4 regions of the Psychrosphaera sp. 1_MG-2023 genome follow, and region 2 is predicted to be linked to each of the others. Evidence: predicted binding sites of a transcription regulator. Region 2 holds the regulator's gene; each other region holds the start of a gene.
What was found. Region 2 encodes FliA, which starts transcription of late flagellar genes. Its sites were predicted from a motif close to CTAAAGNTNNNNNNNNNNNNGCCGATA; they were not measured.
Positions count from the first base shown of each region.

Region 1: a site for FliA is predicted at 2,128-2,154, ahead of Q4575_RS15515 (DUF5610 domain-containing protein). Genes of this name have one in related genera too.
Region 3: a site for FliA is predicted at 2,301-2,327, ahead of Q4575_RS01210 (VC2046/SO_2500 family protein). Genes of this name have one in related genera too.
Region 4: a site for FliA is predicted at 2,072-2,098, ahead of pomA (flagellar motor protein PomA). Genes of this name have one in related genera too.

Region 1 is NZ_JAUORW010000017.1:29,874-34,751, forward strand. Features, by position in the region: gene Q4575_RS15505 (hypothetical protein) at 1-1,223, opposite strand, end outside; gene Q4575_RS15510 (MmcQ/YjbR family DNA-binding protein) at 1,496-1,888, opposite strand; gene Q4575_RS15515 (DUF5610 domain-containing protein) at 2,187-3,548, shown strand; gene Q4575_RS15520 (CHASE2 domain-containing protein) at 3,675-4,878, opposite strand, start outside.
Region 2 is NZ_JAUORW010000003.1:91,469-96,346, forward strand. Features, by position in the region: gene Q4575_RS03345 (chemotaxis protein CheA) at 1-1,115, opposite strand, end outside; gene Q4575_RS03350 (protein phosphatase CheZ) at 1,133-1,876, opposite strand; gene cheY (chemotaxis response regulator CheY) at 1,895-2,278, opposite strand; gene Q4575_RS03360 (RNA polymerase sigma factor FliA) at 2,406-3,128, opposite strand; gene Q4575_RS03365 (MinD/ParA family protein) at 3,140-3,994, opposite strand; gene flhF (flagellar biosynthesis protein FlhF) at 3,987-4,878, opposite strand, start outside.
Region 3 is NZ_JAUORW010000001.1:312,869-317,746, reverse strand. Features, by position in the region: gene Q4575_RS01220 (FAD-binding and (Fe-S)-binding domain-containing protein) at 1-962, opposite strand, end outside; gene Q4575_RS01215 (hypothetical protein) at 1,189-1,470, opposite strand; gene Q4575_RS01210 (VC2046/SO_2500 family protein) at 1,681-2,268, opposite strand; tRNA gene Q4575_RS01205 (tRNA-Tyr) at 2,379-2,463, shown strand; gene Q4575_RS01200 (tetratricopeptide repeat-containing response regulator) at 2,608-4,257, shown strand; gene Q4575_RS01195 (protein kinase) at 4,296-4,878, opposite strand, start outside.
Region 4 is NZ_JAUORW010000029.1:3,120-7,997, reverse strand. Features, by position in the region: gene dxs (1-deoxy-D-xylulose-5-phosphate synthase) at 1-708, opposite strand, end outside; gene ispA ((2E,6E)-farnesyl diphosphate synthase) at 717-1,700, opposite strand; gene Q4575_RS18565 (exodeoxyribonuclease VII small subunit) at 1,700-1,948, opposite strand; gene pomA (flagellar motor protein PomA) at 2,139-2,900, shown strand; gene Q4575_RS18555 (flagellar motor protein MotB) at 2,900-3,829, shown strand; gene thiI (tRNA uracil 4-sulfurtransferase ThiI) at 4,106-4,878, shown strand, end outside.

The DNA of each region.
Region 1 (4,878 bases), on a different contig from region 2:
AAAGCAATGGCTATTAAATAAAGTGCATTACCACAAATAAGTGAAACTAGACGAGCAGTTTGAAAGGTTTTACCTAATGACAAAGGCTTAAATTTCGGCTGTATCTCTTGGATCATTTCGCCTTTAAAGCCACCTTTACCATCAACTTGTTCCTGCAGTTGTGGTTCAAGTTCCTTGTAAACTCGGTTTGGCACTTCTTTATAACGGCGGTTCGCCATGACTAAGTTATCGAGGTTAATAAAAATTTCCTCAGGGTGTACCGATTCCTGCCAATTTTCACGAAGTTCTGATACTTCAGCTACCGGATTAGAGTTACCTAGACGAGCTTTGATCATAATAAAAATTAAGGCACTGCAAATAAGTGCTAAAACGATAGTCGCAACAAGATAAAGCGCAGCATTAAAGTCAGGCAATTGAGTCAGTGCATTATCTATATCCACTTTGTTTAGGTTACCTTGTGCCATTAACCAAGAAACAAGAAGGCCAATGATGATAGGAAAGACAAATGACAACGAAATGATTTTGGCTAGTGTACCTGAGCCTAATGCTTCAATCTGAGTTTCTGCATCACGTTGGATTGGTTTACCAGCAGAACGCCATGAAAATAGGATATAAAACATTAATAGGGTGCTATAAATAGGGAATGCCAATTCACCTGCTTCACCGGCAAACCCGGCTAAAGAAACAAATGCGATTAGACCATAGGATAGTAATGCTACTAAGGTACTTACCCACGAACCAAATAAACGCTGGGCCATATTTCGTATAGGAAAAGGTAAAAATAATAATTTTGGAATTAAGCTATGTAAAAGACGAGATAGAAAACCGACGGGTTCAACGAAGGTGCTGTTTTTTCGACCAACCAGCATTTCTTCTAATGTTTTAGCATTATATGCAACATCATTTTTTTCTTCTTGCGCTGTAGATGTTTCTGACTTACTAAAATTATATGCAAGAGATGTGGGGTGATTTCTGCCGACAAAATAACGTAATGTACTATAAATACCAGATGCTAATATTTTGATACCTAGTCCAAGCGAGATCATACCAAATATCATTAATATCCAGCCGATACGAGGGTCTTCTTTAACTGAGCCCGACGCGATGACAAGTAAACTTATCCCAACGATAGTTTGAATAATTCCTCTTAGAGCAGTGATTTTGCCCTCTAATTTAAAGGGGTTTTTTAGACCGAGATCTATAGAGCCATAATCAAAAGCCACGGAATTCTCCTTGTTGTCTTATTCCATATAAGATGATGTTTTACAGTGTGTTATATCACTTCGCGGTAAATATTTCACGTCGCCGATACTTTGCCTATATGGCACCTTTTTTACAATGAATTTTTGAGAATGACTGACAAAAAAGGCCAATATGTAGAACCACTCCAATTAAAAAATGATGTGCTAGCACGAGGGCGATGAGACGAAAATCGTTCGCGATTATTCATAAAGAGCGGTACGGCACAATATATTGAACGTGAAGGTTCAGTACATTATAAATGTAATAAAATAGACGATTGATCTTTTTTAGCCATTTTATTTACGACGAGCATAAAAGAGTTATCTATCAATCGTTCTATTTCGCCTTTTGGAATGGGGTCTTCAAAATAAATAGAAATCCAATGTTTTTTATTCATGTGGTAGCCCGGTTTAATAGTTGGAAAAATTTCTCGAAGCATTATCGATTCGTCCGGATCACACTTTAGATTTAACATTAATTGGTCGTCACGCCATGCGAGCAATGCAAACATTTTGTTTTTGACCTTATAGACAGAAACGTCGTCTCCAAATGGAAATGTCTCTATTGTTTCAGGCTTATTGATTAGGTAGGTTTTGAGCTGGTCAAGTTCCATTAATTCCACAGTATTGAGCTTATTAAGTTGCATAGATAAGGCCACAGACTCAACTTTAATTCAAACATTGAATTAAAGTTGAGTCTTTTTAACTAAAGCTAAACTAGATTAAAACGACTCAAAATACCCATTAGGGTCTATTGTTAATTAATAATTTTTATTCTTTATTATTTTTTTAAGACAAAACATCAGTCTAACTAGCTGGAAAACAATATGTTTTTGGGATATATGTTTTTGTTCGTTATTTATACAAAAAAGATATAATAAAAAATGTTAACTAATGGGGGTTATGGCCGATAACAATCTTGGGTAGATATAGGTAGAAATTTATATGATTAGATTAGACACAAATTTGATGAGTAACTTAGGGCCGAGTTCGTCAAATAACAAAACAAGGTCAATGGAAGAATCTAGTTCGACAGGTGTGAAAGCACACGAACAAATTACATTCTATCAATACAATAGTAGCGATAAAAAAAGCTTTTCGATGTTTCAGCAAACGGTTCATCGTCGACTTGAAGACTCGCTGCAGGCAAAATTTCCTTCGGCAAATTCATCTTTAGAAGAACTCGAAGTTAAAGAACGCGAAGAACGAGCTAATCTTGCGGCAAACAATATCTTAAAGTTTGTTGAATTGCGGTTGAAACATGATGTGGCCGATGGCGCAACTTCTGAGCAACTCGAGTCAAGATTAAAAGCTGCTTTAGAAGGTTTTGAGAAGGGATACGACGAAGCCAACGATGTTCTAAAAGATATGAACTTGTTAAGCCCCGAAGTTGATGAAGATATATCGTTAACCAAAGAAAAGGTGCTTGCAGGATTAGAACTTTTAAAAGAAAAGTATCTACCAGAAACAGCAGTTGAAAATTCTGACAACGACGTAAATGACTTGGCCAATAGCGCTGTTAGCAGTAATGACGTTGTTGCTAAAGCTTCTAAGTCTGAAGTAAGACAAAATATTGGTAAGACGCTCGCTGAGTACAGCGCTGTTCAAGTGGGTGAAGCTCGAGATTTTAGTTTTGAATTGCAAACAAAAGATGGAGATGTCGTTACGATCAACGCATCTTCATTAATGGCCTATCAGGCAGAGTCAGCGAGTGGCTCAACAAAAACACAGTTCGGCGAATCTCAGCTTAATTATTTGTCAGCGGATAGTTTAGAAGAAAACAACTTTGCGTTTTCAGTAACCGGTGAACTCGACGATGACGAGTTAAAAGCGATAAACGATATTCTAAATAGCGTTAATGATTTAGCGACTGACTTTTATGGTGGTGATGTAAACAAGGCATTTGAGAAAGCGATGAATATGGGATTTGATTCAAACGAGATCAGTTCCTTTGCATTCTCCATGACTCGAGTAAGAAGTGTTAAAGCAATACAGGCTTATCAACCAGAACAAGAAATACTTAAACCGAGTGTATTAAGCGAGTTAAAACCGATTGGTAAATTTGCGTCTGAGTTAGCTCGTAGCCTGACCATTGCCAAGGAGCATTTTACTCATCCGCAACAATTGATAAGCTCAATACTTGAACAGGTCGACTTACCAGATTCTTCGGGTAATGAAGCCTCTAATAGTGACGGTAAAGGCAAAATGAGCTTTTTCGAATTTGCTCAATCGCTATTGGAAAAGTTTGACGAATTAGATGCAATGACGGCAATGCCAGACGCTAAGGGTAAAGAAACAGGGTTATAACCTCAGTACTTTTATTTTGTTTGGGTTGAATTTCAAAATACATAGTTGAAACGGGCATTGCTTTAAAATCTAACAATGCCCAATAACGAATGCTCTGGTCGTTCACTCTATTTCGAGCATTTCGAGCTATTTCGAAGTGTGAGTAAACGAGCCATCCCAATCACTTGCTAAGTCTTCATGCCTGAGCTGTTCAATGCGTTCCAAATACATTTTGTAAAGGTATCGTTCTGGGAACTGCTCTAGCAAAGTGGTGTACTTTTGATCCGCACTGTCCCAGTTTTGCTCAAGGTAGTCTTGATAAGCCGATTCTAAATCGGTGATTTCCACTTTAGTGACATCGTCCAAATCGTCTAACATGCAAACGGGCTCAAAGATGGCGACGGCCAAATCTTTACCTTTTACTTTTACTTTGTCCACGGGCCTAAATGCGATATTAGGGCATTGCGCTCGGGTGAATTCACTAACAAGAAACTCCAAACCATAAAACTTTGTTAACCCTTCAAGACGAGCACCTAAATTCACTGCGTCGCCAAGCACCGTATATGCCCGACGATATTCTGATCCCATGTCACCGACGTTCATTTCACCGGTATTTATCCCAATACCAACGCGCACAGCCGGCCAGTCTTTTTTCGCAAACTCTTCCCGTAAGTAGGCGGTGATTTTTAACATGTCAAAGCCACCGATGACCGATAACTCAGCATGTCTAGGGTTGTCGATAGGGGCCCCCCAAAAGGCCATAACCATGTCACCAACGTATTTGTCGATTGTACCTTCATGCTCAAATATGCTCTTGGTAATTGGAGAAAAGTATTCATTTAACATGTCTTTTAAATCATTAGCGGAGAGTTTTTCAGAGATGCTGGTAAAGCTGCGGATATCTGAAAACAGCACCGACATTTCTCTTCTTTCACCTTTTAATGATGCGCTTGATGGATCACTTAACATTTGGTCTATATGCGCTGGTGGTACATATTGGTCAAACATCGATTTGATCCGTTGTTTGTTTGCATTTTCACTAAAGAAGCCCTTTGCAATATTAAATATTGAAATCCCGATGGACACTATTAATGCATGGATTATGGGGAGGTCCATTTGTTCAACTTGCCAGAGATAGAAATTAAACCCAACGATGCTTGCGATGGAAACAAGTCCCCAAACCGCCATCGACATAGGCCCGACGAAGGGTAAGACGAATGATAAAATCAGCCCCCAAATAACAATTTGCGCTGCTACGGCACCTTCCCAAAATACCGGACGGTACTTAAACAGCTCGGGATTAAGCAAACCCTCAACCACATTGGCGTGTACTTCAACCCCTGGGTATTGA
Region 2 (4,878 bases):
TGCAGGTCTCCAGTTACAACATCTAAATTAGATATTGCTTTGGTCATCGCTTCATCAGATCCTAAATTAACCCCTAAGCTCACCAACCGGTTACGGACTAAGACAAGTTCACCAACCATATTCATAATTTCGTCAAGGCGTTTAGTGTCAACACGAACAGTTGTTTCAGCTGCCGGTGGTGGTGGTGCCTTTTTCTCACCAGGTTTAGGTGACTTAGCCGGCGCAGCTTTAGCAGGAGCGGGTTTAGCCGCTACAGGCGGTTTTGGTGCCGGTGCTGGCGTCGCTTTTGGCGCTGGCGGTTCGGGTGGTTTTGGTGCCTGAGCTTTTGGTTTACTTACTGTTGGTGACGCGCCTTTGCCATGTAATTCGTCTAACAAAGATTCAAATTCGTCATCACTTATCTCATCACTTTCATTTGAAAACGAGACAGGTTGTGCTGGAGCCGTTGGTGCAGCATTACCAGCCGAAGATTTTGATGTTTCAAACGACCCTTTTCCATGTAATTCATCTAATAATGCTTCAAATTCATCGTCTGAAAAGTCATCACCACTACTAGCAATTGCTGACGACGTGGGAGAAGCAGGTGCTGGCGTCGCTGTTGCGGCCGGCTTACCATGGAGTTCGTCTAATAATGCTTCAAATTCGTCTTCTGATATTTCATCTATATCGCCGCCAGTCAAATTAACGTCTGGTTCGACATCTGCAACCGTTTCAACTACTTCGGCCTCCGGATGACTATAACGATGTAGACGTTCTAACAGTTGTGGATCAGCAGGAGTTGGGTCTTCACCGGCTTGAACTTGAGCAAACATTTCGTTGACGGTGTCGAGCGCTTGGAGAATAACATCCATCAATTCAGGTGTTACGCTCCGTTTGCCAGTCCTCAGAATGTCGAAAACATTTTCTGCACCATGACACGCGTCCACCAAATGCGTTAACGCTAAAAAGCCAGCGCCACCTTTGACGGTATGAAATCCACGGAAAATGGAATTCAAGAGACCAGCGTTTTCTGGGTCATTTTCCAGTTCAACTAGCTCTTCTGATAGTAATTCTAAGATTTCTGCAGCTTCTATTAAGAAATCTTGTAATATCTCTTGATCCACTTCCAACGCCATTCGGCAGCTCCCCTAACTTAAAAGCCTAAACTAGATAATAGGTCGTCAACTTCATCTTGATTCGAAACAGCGTCTTCACGTGTTTCAGCATCGATGATTGGACCTTCTACACCATTGTTATCGACAGCAGCCTTAACTTCATTAATAGATTCTCTACTAGGTTCACCAAATACTGTCAGTAAGTGAATTAAACTATCTTCAACTTCTTTGACTAACTCGATAACACGTTTGATTACCTGACCAGTTAAATCCTGAAAGTCTTGAGCCATCATGATTTCAGTCATATAAAGATGAATTTGGGCTGCGTCTTTTTCTGCAGTCTCCATAAACTCATTCACTGAAAAACATAAGGTTTTAAATTCGCCCAACTCAAGTTGGCGCTGCATTAATTTATCCCACTCAGGTTTTAAACTGGAAATATCGCTATTAATTTTGTCAGCTAACGGCAAGCTAGCGTCAACGGCGTCCATTGTTTTATTGGCAGCCTGTTCCGTCAAACTCATGACGTAACTTAATCGTTCTTTTGCATCAGGGATATCATCTGTCGCCAAATTTGCAATTTTCGGATCTAATTGAAAACTAGAAAGCGAATCATGTAATTGACGTGTGAGTTTTCCAACTTCTGCAAATAATTCTTTTTGCTCAGGTGCAGCAATGCCCATTAAAATGGTGTTTGCTGTTGTATTGTCACCCGACTCTAGCGCAGCTACTAAGGCTTTAGCCTCTTCAAGGCTAATCTGCGGAGCAGTCTCTAAAGACATAGTGTACTCCTAGTTAGATTATTCTAAGCGCTCGAATATTTTTTCTAATTTGCCCTTCAACGTCGCTGCAGTAAATGGCTTAACAATGTAGCCATTAACACCCGCTTGAGCGGCGGCAACAATTTGTTCTTTTTTAGCTTCTGCAGTTACCATCATGACAGGCATATGTTTTAGGCTTTCGTCTTTACGAATCTCACGTAATAAATCAATCCCTTGCATACCTGGCATGTTCCAGTCCGTAACAACAAAATCAAAGTCACCATTTTGCAACATTGGTAATGCAGTACTTCCGTCATCTGCCTCTGAAACATTGGTAAAGCCCAAATCTCTCAATAGGTTCTTGATGATTCTTCTCATTGTTGAGAAGTCGTCAACAACCAGAATTTTCATATTCTTATCCAAAGCGTCCTCCAGTGAGGTTTTGTTAGTTCCCAATCCAGTTTCACTTATAGTAGTTCGTACCGGCTTGAAAATACATGATTAACGTAAATAAATATTATTAATAAAAATTAGGAAGTTACAAGTTTTATTATAACCATTCCTTTAATCGAGCTCGAAGCCGCACCATAGCTTGGCTATGGATCTGGCTAACTCTCGATTCACTCACGTTCAAAACGTTACCAATTTCACGTAAGTTTAGCTCATCATCATAATATAGCGAAAGAATTAGTCCCTCTCGCTCGGGCAATGACTTAATTGCCTTTATCATTGATGATTTAAAATTGTTTACTTCGACACCGTCATAGACATCGTCCGAACCGTCAGTATGTTTTGTCACCACATCTTCCGCTACACCTAAGCTGTCCAAATCGAGGACACGGCCTGCGCTCGTCTCTTTTAACATTTGGTGGTATTGGGCAAGTGATATATCCAATGCAGCAGCGACTTCTACATCTTTAACGTCGCGTCCAAGTTCAGCTTCTAACGCTGATATTTTATTGGCAACTAATCGGGTATTACGGTGTACAGAGCGGGGAGTCCAGTCGCCACGTCGAATTTCATCCAACATGGAGCCTCGAATTCTTATGCCAGCATAGGTTTCAAAACTCGCCCCTTTTGACCCATCAAAATTCTTTGATGCTTCAATAAGACCAATCATACCTGCTTGGATGAGATCATCAACTTGGACACTGTCGGGCAATCGCGCAGCCAAATGGTGGGCAATTCGTTTCACTAACACCCCATGTTTGTTTACAAGGCTAGTGAGCGATTGTTCTTTAGCCTCGTAGGCTGCGGCAACTTTGTTGTTCAAACGAGCGCCTCTTAATTTACTAACTGCTCTAGAAAAAATTCTAAATTACCAGTCGCGTTTGTCGGCGTCGGCCAGTTATTTATTTTGGCAGCTAAAGTTTTAAATGCGACAGACGATGGCGATCTTGGGAAAGCGTCCACAATTGCCCGCTGGCGTCGAACCGCTTTTCTTAAATTGTCGTCAAATGGAATTATCGCAGTTAACTCGAGTGTGACGTCTAAAAATCGGTCCGTCACTAAAGATAATTTTTTATATAGGTCCTGGCCTTCTTTCATCGAACGAACCATGTTCGCCACGACTTTAAATCGATTGACACCATGGTCACGATTAAGAATTTTGATGAGTGCATAGGCGTCAGTAATTGACGTTGGCTCATCACAGACAACAACTAATAATTCTTGGGATGCGCGTGAAAAGGACAATACCATGTCTGAAATGCCTGCCGCAGTATCAACAATAAAAATATCCACTGGTGTTCGCATTTCACTGAAAGCTCGGATAAGTCCGGCATGCTGGGTAGGAGAAAGGTCGACCATATCTACAGTACCTGAAGTTGCCGGTACTATTTTAATGCCGTACGGCCCTTCAACTAAAATATCGTCAAGTTCAGCTTCACCGGAGATGACATGTGATAAGTTTTTTTCGACACGTAAACCTAGCATAACATCACAGTTAGCTAAGCCTAGGTCAGCGTCTAGCACTAACACTTTTTGCCCGATTTGAGCTAGGGCTATAGCGGTATTTAGCGAAACACTTGTTTTGCCAACGCCACCCTTTCCGCCTGTAACAGCGATTACTTTGGTTTTATTTGCTAAAGACATATTTCTTAAGCCACTAGCCTGGTCAGATGAACTTGCTTTAATCATACATGCCTACTGCTTTTGGCACTACCTTATTATTTTCGTTAGTTACTTTTTGCTTTAATTCAAACAATTGATTAGCTTTTTGCACAATTTTTCCTGAATTTGCAACTCTAATGTCCTCTGGGACGCGTTGACCGTTGGTTAAATAACCAATTGGCAACCTATTATGAATTGCAACACTCATTAACTCTCCCAAACTTAAAGATTCGTCTATTTTTGTAAATATACAACCCGAAAGTGGAATTGTTTTAAAATGTTGTACGCTTTCTTGCAATACACTCATTTGTGAAGTGGCTGATAAAACTAAATAATTTTTAATGTTAACACGTGATCGCGTTAACAAATAATTTAATCTTTCTGTCAATTTAATGTCACGTTGACTCATGCCAGCTGTATCGATCAAAACTAACTTTTTGTTTCTTAGCTGATAAATGGCTTCAGACAACTCTTCAACATCTTTTGCTTGTTTAAGCGGGCACCCTAATATTTTGGCATAAGTTGCCAATTGTTCAAGTGCGCCGATACGAAAGCTATCAGTCGTAATTAAGCCAACTTTGTCGGCACCATACATTTGTGCATAACGAGCCGCTAACTTAGCTATTGTCGTAGTTTTACCAACGCCAGTTGGACCGACCAATGCATAGACTCCACCACGTTTGATAATTTCGTTATCTGTTGTATCAAGTTGTTCAGTTAACAACGCTAACATTTTAGGCCAAACATCAGAGTGTTTAGTGTCTTCGCCAATAAAATGCGTTAAATGCTCTGCGACTTTAACTGATAAACCCATTTCTTTTAATTTGCTAGTTAACATCGCTTTTACAGGTTGACGACGATTGACGTCTTGCCACATTAAATTTGAGACTTGATGTTCTAATAATTGCTTA
Region 3 (4,878 bases), on a different contig from region 2:
GGTGAGTTACGTAATGCAGAGTCAAAACTGTCGTACTTAACATTTATCAATGTTTTAAATTTGGCGATTGGGGTAATGTTCAGCTTTGCTTCTGTCACAAATGCCAGTGTACCCTCTGAGCCTGTAAGTACTCGAGATAAGTCAAAACTGGTCATGTCGTCGTTAAAAACATGTTCTAAATCGTAACCTGTTAAAAACCGGTTTAAACGTGGAAAAACGTTAAGGATTTCTTCTCTATGCTCGTAACCTGTTTTAAATACTTGAAGATAGAGCGGACTTAATGGCGACTTTTCTTCAATTATGGTTTTGACTTCGGTTACCGGTAAAGGTTTAGTCGAAAGCTTGTGTCCAGAAATTGTGACTGATTCTAATGCTAGTACGTGGTCGCTGGTTTTTCCGTACACTAAAGAGCCCTGCCCAGATGCATCTGTATTAACCATGCCACCAATTGTTGCGCGGTTAGATGTAGATAAATCCGGGGCGAAGAAATAGCCATATGGTCTTAGATAATCATTAAGTTGATCTTTAATAACTCCTGATTGAACACGGACCCATTTTTCATCAAGGTTAATTTCGATGATTTCACGCATATAACGAGACATATCTACGATGACATGCTCGGTTAAGGACTGCCCGTTTGTGCCGGTACCGCCACCTCGTGGAGAAAACTTAATGGCACTAAATTGCTTGTCGTTGGCTAATTGTGTAATGAGCAATAAATCATTTTCGTTTTTAGGAAACAAGGCAGCCTGTGGTAACTCTTGATAAATACTATTATCAGAGGCCAATGTAACGCGCGTAGCATACGTAGTATCGATATCACCGGAAAATGGTGTAGTGATGGATATTTTGTTGTCGGCGGCCTGCGTGGCGTCGGTAGACACGTTGAGTTGCGACAATTGACGACAAAAGTTGAAAACAATCGGAGAAAGCGTTTCTTGTTCAGTAATACGGCGGATCATATGCAAGACAAATTGTTGGATTTGAATTGAATTATATCGTTTTAAATTGAAATTGAAATTACCAAATTAGAATAAGTACAATCAAATGCAACGATGATTGTTTACCGGTCTAAAAATACTAACGCTAATAAGCATTTTTAGTGTTAAAAACAAGGTTATTACCAACCGAACCAGCCCTTTAGCGGCGTCTGTCATTGATAAACATTATGTGAGGTTAACTTCTGTATTATAGAATCGTCACACCTTCAATCTCTAATACTGTTTTTACGTCAGTACGTTCGATAATTTTAACTATGGTTGATTGGATTAGTTCGCTTTCTCTTGCATCTTCTTCGCAGTTGAACCGTTCAACTTGAACATCGGCACCTTCCTCAAAGATAAATTGAACAGCGACTTCGTTTGCAGACGCTGCAGTTTGTCCAAAATATTCTAACGTGATCTGTGGATAGCCCTTAAAACCAGACTTTAGGTGTTTGCTAATTCGTTTTTTAGCCTTGTCGATATGCATGTAATACCCGCTTAGTCAGTAAGTTATCAACTGAGTTATTAATATTGAAACGCTAACTTACTTGGCTTTGATAAAAACTGCGAGCGTATTCTTACCTCTTTGGAAATAAAAGCACTAAATACGGTTAAGAAGTATTTCAACATGTGTGTTTATGGGCATTGTATTAAGTTGAAGGAGAACAATTCACTGAACAGTATGTCTGCGTAGAAGCTAAGCTGAAAGAGAAAGGCGGTTGCTATTATTAAATCGAATATTTTCCATTGCACGTGCTTGGTTTAACGTATTAAACCATGTTTCTACGTCAAGTTTTGGCGTAACCTTGGTTTCATCAAGAATTGAATTTGTTTCAATATCTCGATTAAGTTTCTGTTGAGCTAAATATTTTAACTTAATGTTGTAGTCTAAATTTGCAATCACCTCATCAGGCAAGTTGTTATCTGACTTTGCAACTAAGGGTTGTCGAGCGAGAGACTGCGCTAAATTGATTGAAGATATGTTGCCACTATTTGCAAATCCATTGCACTTTAATTCAGTTTCAACATCAAATTGCCCTACCGATTCAAAGTGTGCCACATTAAATTTCTTATTTAAGTCGTTCAATGTTTCTACAGGTGTGGTTTTGTATTGATGAAATTGATCCAAGTCGGTCGCGTCAGTACTCACCATAGACATAAGCAAATTATAAAATGCTTTATCGTTATCGGTAACCGCTTGAGTAAGTTCAGTGCGAAAAGACGACTCGCGGATCACATCAGCAGTTTGTTCGAATTTAGTGTTTAAGGACGGTTGGGTGTGCATATTACAACTTTTTATTATGCTATTGAGCGTTTTATCGACGGTTAAAGCAATAACTTTAATAAATTATTTACATCACTTAATAATTTGTTAATATCCACCTCGTACTAAGTGGAGGGGTTCCCGAGTGGCCAAAGGGATCAGACTGTAAATCTGCTGGCTCTGCCTTCGGTGGTTCGAATCCACCTCCCTCCACCACTTATTATGTAGACCGAAGTCCTATGACTTCGGTTTTTTTTCGTCTTCTTTTTACTATTTTTTCCATTCTTTTAAATAAACACTTGAATTTCAGCGTAAACTTACCAAAACTGAGGTGAGATTAAATATCAATAAGTTGTAACTTTGAAAACTGAATTTTCATTTGCTGACAAAAACATTCTTATCGTAGAAGACCAGAAGCCTTTTCAAGTCATGCTCAAGGGGATGTTAAAAAACATGGGGGCTAGAAACGTAGTTGTTTCTCCAAATGGAGAACAAGCTCTTGTGCGTTGTAATGAAGAAAAGTTTGATGTGATCTTTATCGATTACAATTTAGGTGATGGCCGTAACGGTCGACAGCTATTTGAAGAATTAAAGGAACGAAAATTATTACCAGTGCATAACGTAAGTATGTTGGTAACTGGTGAGAGTGAATTAAACATGGTTATCGGGGCTGTTGAAGTTAGGCCTGACGATTACGTTGTTAAGCCCTTTTCTCAAAATCTATTAAAGCAACGAGTGTCCCGTACTTGGCTCAAAAAGCAAACATTATTGCCATTGTTAATGTATCTAGATAGGGATCAATTAGATAAGGCGTTAATACAGGTTGATGAATTATCTAAAACGGCTCCGCGATTAAGAACACTTATCTTAAAATACAAAGCGGATATTTTGTTTAAATTAGGCAAGTTTCAAGAGTTAGAGGCCTTTTTAGACCAAGTACTTAAAGTTAAGAGTTTAAATTGGGCATTGGTTTATAAAAGTAAACTAATGCGGTCCAAAGGCAAACACGGTCTAGCGATAAAATATAGTAAAGAAGCGCTCTCGTTGAGCAAACTGACCATTGAAGCATACGATATAATTGCTGATTGTTATTTGCAAAACTCGGAAACTAAACCCGCTTACGACTGGATCAGGTCTGGTATCGAAAAATCCCCTTTTTCTGTTCAACGCCAATATAAATTAAGCTCTATTGCAAAATTGAATAAAGACTACGACGTATCAATAAAAGCGTGTAATCAAGTTGTTGAACTGACATCAAAATCATTTCGTAGAGATCAAAAACATCTTTTGAACCACATTCGTAATATCATCGATATTTGTGAACTAGAACAAGATGTAAATAAAAAACGTAAGTATAATCAAGAAGCTATTTACGCTTTGCAAAAGTCAAAACATGAACAACATGTGAATGCAGCACTGAAAATTGAAGACTTTGAACAGATTTGCATGGCCCGACTCGATTCTGTAAATGGGCTAAATTATCAGGCCAAGCGATCATTTTTTGAATTATCAGCAAAATTTACTAATCGCAAAATCGATCTCCCTTCTAACTTATTGCCTGACAGTGTCTCATTGATGTTGAAAATTGGTGAATATGAAAAAGCCAAAGAATATGCCCAAAAAGTTGAAATGGTAAAAGATGATTTAGATGACTTTGCAATTGAAATGATTGCTCGGGCCCGGGAGAATGCTGGTGAAAATATTGATCTTGTTAAAACGCTCAATAAAAAAGGTATTGAAGATTATCATAAAGGTGAACTGCACAATTCGCTTAAATACTTTGAACAGGCACTTAATATTGCCCCAATGAACTCTGGTACGGCGCTAAACCTTATCCAGGTCCTAATTTCATTAATTGAGTCTGAGCCAAGGTCGCGCTGGCAATTAATTGATAGATGTCGGTTTATCTTTAAAATAATCGACGGTATGCCTTTGGCGCAAGCAAATAATCAAAGAGCTATGTCGTTGGCTGAAAAATTTAATACGCTAGTGACAGAACCTAAAAAATAATTCTCAATGAGTCGTTTTTAATCGTGCGTTTAACGCGCTTATGCCGTGAGTCGTTTAAGTGTATTGCAATACAACTCAGGTCGCTTGGTTTGATAAGAAAACGATTTAGTGTCTTTGTACGGTAACTTCATAAATCCAGATACACCTATGCCTTTTATATGCTTAATATTTGCCAAAACCCCGCTTAAATGATGTTTAAATTGCAAGTATTGTGACTCATCTAATAACGTATAGTAATTATGAATTTTTAGATGTTTTGGCAACGCCTCAAAAATAATACAACCAGTATGCCGTATGTTGTTCAGGGCGACTATGTGTTGCATTATTTCTTCTGGTAAGGCTAACTTTTCGTCCGGATCATCACCATCTTCAAAATATGAGTGTTGTTTGTTGTCATCGGTTTCCGGTACGGGGGTAATTTCAAATGAAATATGTGTGGTATCCGAACAATAAAATGGTTGGTGTTCGTTTTCACGCTCAAAATGCAGAGTATTTTTAGCATCAAATAAACACGCTTTAAATATACCTTCTCTAAGTTCTAAGCTTCGGGCTAAATCAATAATATTATCTATTGTTTGACCCACACTGACTTGGTATTTAACGTCAAATAGATTTAGATTC
Region 4 (4,878 bases), on a different contig from region 2:
TTCTGCTCGGCTGGCGAGTTCTTTAATTGGTGGAATACCACTTAATAACTTTTTACCGCTTTCTCTAAACGTCGTATATAAGTTACCCGACAGTAGTTTTGCCATGTGGGTATTTAGGGCTCCGACATTTTCAGAGATAGACATGTCGTTATCGTTTAATACCACTAACATATCGGGCTTAATGTCACCGGCATGATTCATTGCTTCAAACGCCATACCAGCGGTCATCGCGCCATCACCAATAACGGCACATACTTTACGAATTTTGTTTTCAGGTTCGGCTTTGTGCGCAGACTGCGCTGAAATTGCCATTCCCAATGCCGCACTAATGGATGTAGATGAGTGACCAACACTTAACGTATCGTATTCGCTTTCTTCACGCCAAGGAAACGGGTGCAATCCATCTTTTTGACGAATAGTATGAATCTGATCCGCTCGACCTGTAATGATTTTATGGGGATAAGCCTGGTGGCCAACATCCCAAATGATACGGTCGTACGGTGTGTTATACACATAATGCAAGGCAACAGTAAGTTCTACAGTTCCTAGACCTGATGCGAAGTGGCCAGAACTCTTACTTACTGAATTTAGTAAGTACTCTCTTAGCTCTTTTGATACAGATTTAAGTGCTTCCTGAGGCAATTTGCGAAGGTCAGTTGGCAGCAAGGCTTTCTGTAAATGTGGAAAATCGGCAATATTTACTGTCATAAAAGAACTTAGTGATCTCGCTCAATGATATAAAGGGCTAATTGTTGTAAAACCGACGTATTGTACGGCAATTGTTGTAAAGCTTGAACTGCTTCGTCAACTAAATTTTTAGCCTTCAATTTTGCTTGCTCTAAACCTAACAACGCAGGGTAAGTGCTTTTGTTCGCTTCTAGGTCTGAACCCTGCGGTTTACCTAAGGTTTCGGTATCTGAAACTATATCTAATACGTCATCCCAAACTTGAAAAGCGAGGCCAATTGCATCGGCATATTGTTCTAAATAATTGAGTTCTTGTTCAGAAACCTTGCCACATAACGCGCCTGCTAAGACAGATGCTTTTATTAATGCGCCAGTTTTTAGCTTATGCATATGCTGGAGATTTGTCAGTTTAATTTCTGGTAACAAATCTGTGTTTGCATCAGTCTCAATCAAATCGATTGATTGGCCTGCACACATATCGATACTCGCTTGTGAAATTAGATGGATGAGTTGCAGCTGGCGTTCTGGCGTTACGCTACTAAGTTCGGGGCCGCTTAACATTTGAAATGCAAAGGTCTGCAATGTATCGCCAGCTAAAATAGCGACCGCGTCATTGTATTTTTTGTGACAAGTCAGTTGGCCACGACGCAGATCATCATCGTCCATGGCCGGCAAGTCATCATGTATTAAACTGTAACTGTGGATTGACTCTAATGCGGCTGCGACAACGTTTAATGAATTTGGGTCTGCATTAAATATTTCACCTGTGGCATAAACTAAAAATGGTCTTAAACGTTTACCACCTAATAACAGTGAATAATGCATTGCCGCTTTTAATGTTGGCTCATCAATGTTTGCAGTGGCAAGATGTTGCTCTAAATAATTTTCAATTTGAGATTTATAAACCGTTATTTGTTCGGCAAACCCAACATTGTTCATAGCCGCATTGTTGTCGGAAACCTGTTGAGCATCTTTCACGTTCGGTTTTTCGACTGATTGTTCTGAATTGCTCATCAGTTAGAGTTACCAGCCGGTTCAGTTTGGAAAGGTTGCAATTGAAGATCGCCTTGTTTTTCCATTAAGATCTGTACTTTTTGTTCAGCTTCCTGCAATTTTGATTGGCTTATGCGCGTCAATTCAATGCCGCGTTCAAATAATTTCAACGACTGCTCAAGCTCCAAATCGCCAGATTCTAGTTGATTAACGATGGATTCGAGTTCAGCGATAGCTTGTTCAAATTGAGGGGCAGTAGGCTTAGTCATAAATAGCTTTGGGTCACATTGAAAATTAGCCAAATAAGTTACCGTATTGGCACTGCATATTCAATTATAATCATTTATTATTAGGCAAGGGCGAACAAACAATAGACACTTAGTTAGAAACTATTTAAGTTGTTGGGATATTTGTCGATAGTTATCAATGTAGAAGCAAATTGTGAGATGGGAGTGAGTTGTGGATTTAGCTAGTATTGTAGGCATGATTGGTGCGATTGGGTTTATCGTATTGGCCATGATTTTGGGCGGCGGACTCCATATGTTTATTGACGTACCGTCAATAGCGATTGTATTTGGTGGGTCGACATTCGTCTTGTTGTCTAATTATACGTTAGCTCAGTTCCTCACGGCGGGTAAAATCGCGGGTAAGGCGTTTTCGTTTAAAATTGAAACGCCAGAAGAATTAATTGAAAAAATTGTCGAACTTGCAGATTCAGCACGTAAAGGCGGTTTTTTAGCGTTAGAAGAAGCGGAAATAAACAACGCATTTTTGCAAAAAGGCGTAGACTTATTAGTTGACGGCCACGATGGTGAAGTGGTTCGAGCAACGTTATCAAAAGATATTTCTCTTACCACAGAACGTCACGAACTCGGTGCCGGTATGTTTAAAACCTTGGGAGATATTGCTCCAGCGATGGGGATGATAGGTACACTTGTTGGTTTGGTTGCTATGTTGTCAAACATGGATGACCCAAAGTCAATCGGTCCTGCGATGGCTGTTGCCCTATTAACAACGTTATACGGTGCATTTTTGGCCAACGTTATAGCGTTACCTATGTCATTTAAACTTAATTTAAGAACGGGTGAAGAAAAGCTCAATCAAAGTTTGATTATGGATGGGGTATTAGGCATTCAAGATGGTCAAAACCCGAAAGTAATTGAAGGCGTGCTTCGTAACTATCTAGCGGCTTCTAAGCGCGAAGTAAACACTGAGGAATAATTCCGATGGATGAATGTCCAAAATGTCCCCCAGAGGGACTCCCCGCTTGGATGGGGACTTTTGCAGACTTAATGTCGTTGCTGATGTGTTTCTTTGTATTGCTTTTGTCATTTGCCGAAATGGATGTTTTAAAATTTAAGCAAATTGCAGGCTCAATGAAGTTTGCATTTGGTGTGCAAAATAAACTTGAAGTTAAAGATATACCCAAAGGTACCTCGGTGATAGCGCAAGAGTTTCGCCCAGGAAGACCGGAACCAACACCTATTGAAATATTGCAGCAGCAAACCATAGAGATGACTCAGCAAGTACTAGAGTTTGAAGAAGGCGAAGATGAATCAGCAGGTGGCCGGCAGGAACAAACCGCAGAAATGCGTGGTGGCATGAGTTCCGCAACCGCAGAAGCAGAATCGGAAACTGAAGCAACCGCCACGGCCGAGCAAGAACAAGTAAATGAAATGATGAAAAAAATTGCAGAACAAATGCAAAAAGAAATCATCGATGGAGCAGTAGAACTTGAATCTTTAGGTCAGCAGATCATTATTCGGATAAGAGAGAATGGGGCGTTTCCATCTGGATCGGCGTATTTACAAGATCAGTTTAAGCCTATCATTCAAAAAGTTGCGACACTACTTAACGACATACCTGGCGATATAACGGTATCTGGTCATACTGATGATATTAATGTGACCAACGAGCTGTTTAACAACAATTGGGATTTATCTTCTACCCGAGCGGTCGCCGTTGCGACCGAAATGATAAATGCGCCATACTTTGATAAAAACCGAATTACGGTCATGGGGCATGCAGATACTCGACCTTTAGTACCGAATAATTCAACGTCGAATCGTCGCAAAAACCGTCGAGTTGAGATTGCAATTACGCAGGGCAAGGCAAAAGAGTCTGAAGGGATAAACGTCACTGAGCTTTAGGTTTTATTTAAAAAATTACGAGTTACCTTTAAGTTAAAAATGGTAACAATATAAAAGACCAGATGTGGTTAATGAGATTTCATTAATGGTGTCTGGTTTTTTGTGAGCTTAGTACAGTATTTATTATTGCTTTGTATAAATGACTAAAAAATAAACCTATGGCATGGTTTTGGCCTTCGTTATATAATCCCGCGCTATTTTAAAAGACCAGTATGAGCTAACCCAATTGTTTTGGTGTCAGTATCGCTTGTCGTCAATGCCAGTGTGTTAAGTGTCATGAGATTAATCGTAAAATACCACCCAGAAATAAACATTAAGAGTCGTTCGGTACGTAAACGGTTTAGTAAGTTATTAGAGTCGAACTTACGTATTATTGTAAAACGTATTTATCCGTCGGCACATGTTGTTGCTCGTTGGAGTGACCTTCTTGTAGAAGCGATTGGTATTTCAGAAGAGATGGAAGCGGAGATTATTGATGCTATTTCACGAATTCCTGGTGTTGACCAATATAATCAAATTGTTGAAGTTGACTTTGTTGACTTCGATACCGCCTTCAATGACGTCGCTAAATACTGGATCCCATTCCTAGAAGACAAAAAGTTTTGCGTGCGAGTTAAACGGTCAGGCAAACATGATTTTACGTCTGGTGATTTAGAACGTTACATCGGTGGCGGTTTAAACCAAGCTGTTGAGTCAGCAAGCGTCAAGCTTAAAAAGCCAGAACTTACAATTCGATTAGAGTTGCGTCAGGACAAGTTGCAGATCATTAAAGCGAATCATAAAGGTTTAGGCGGCATGCCACTCCCAACCCAGGAAGATGTGTTGTCATTAATATCTGGTGGATTTGACTCTGGTGTTGCTACCTATCATATGATGCGTCGTGGAGCGAGAACGCACTTCTGCTTTTTTAATCTTGGCGGTAAAGAGCATGAAATTGGCGTTAAACAAGTGTCTTACGAAATTTGGAAACGTTATAGCAGTTCACATAAAACCAAATTTGTTGCGGTTGACTTTGAACCGGTAGTCGAAGAAATTTTGTCGAAAATAGA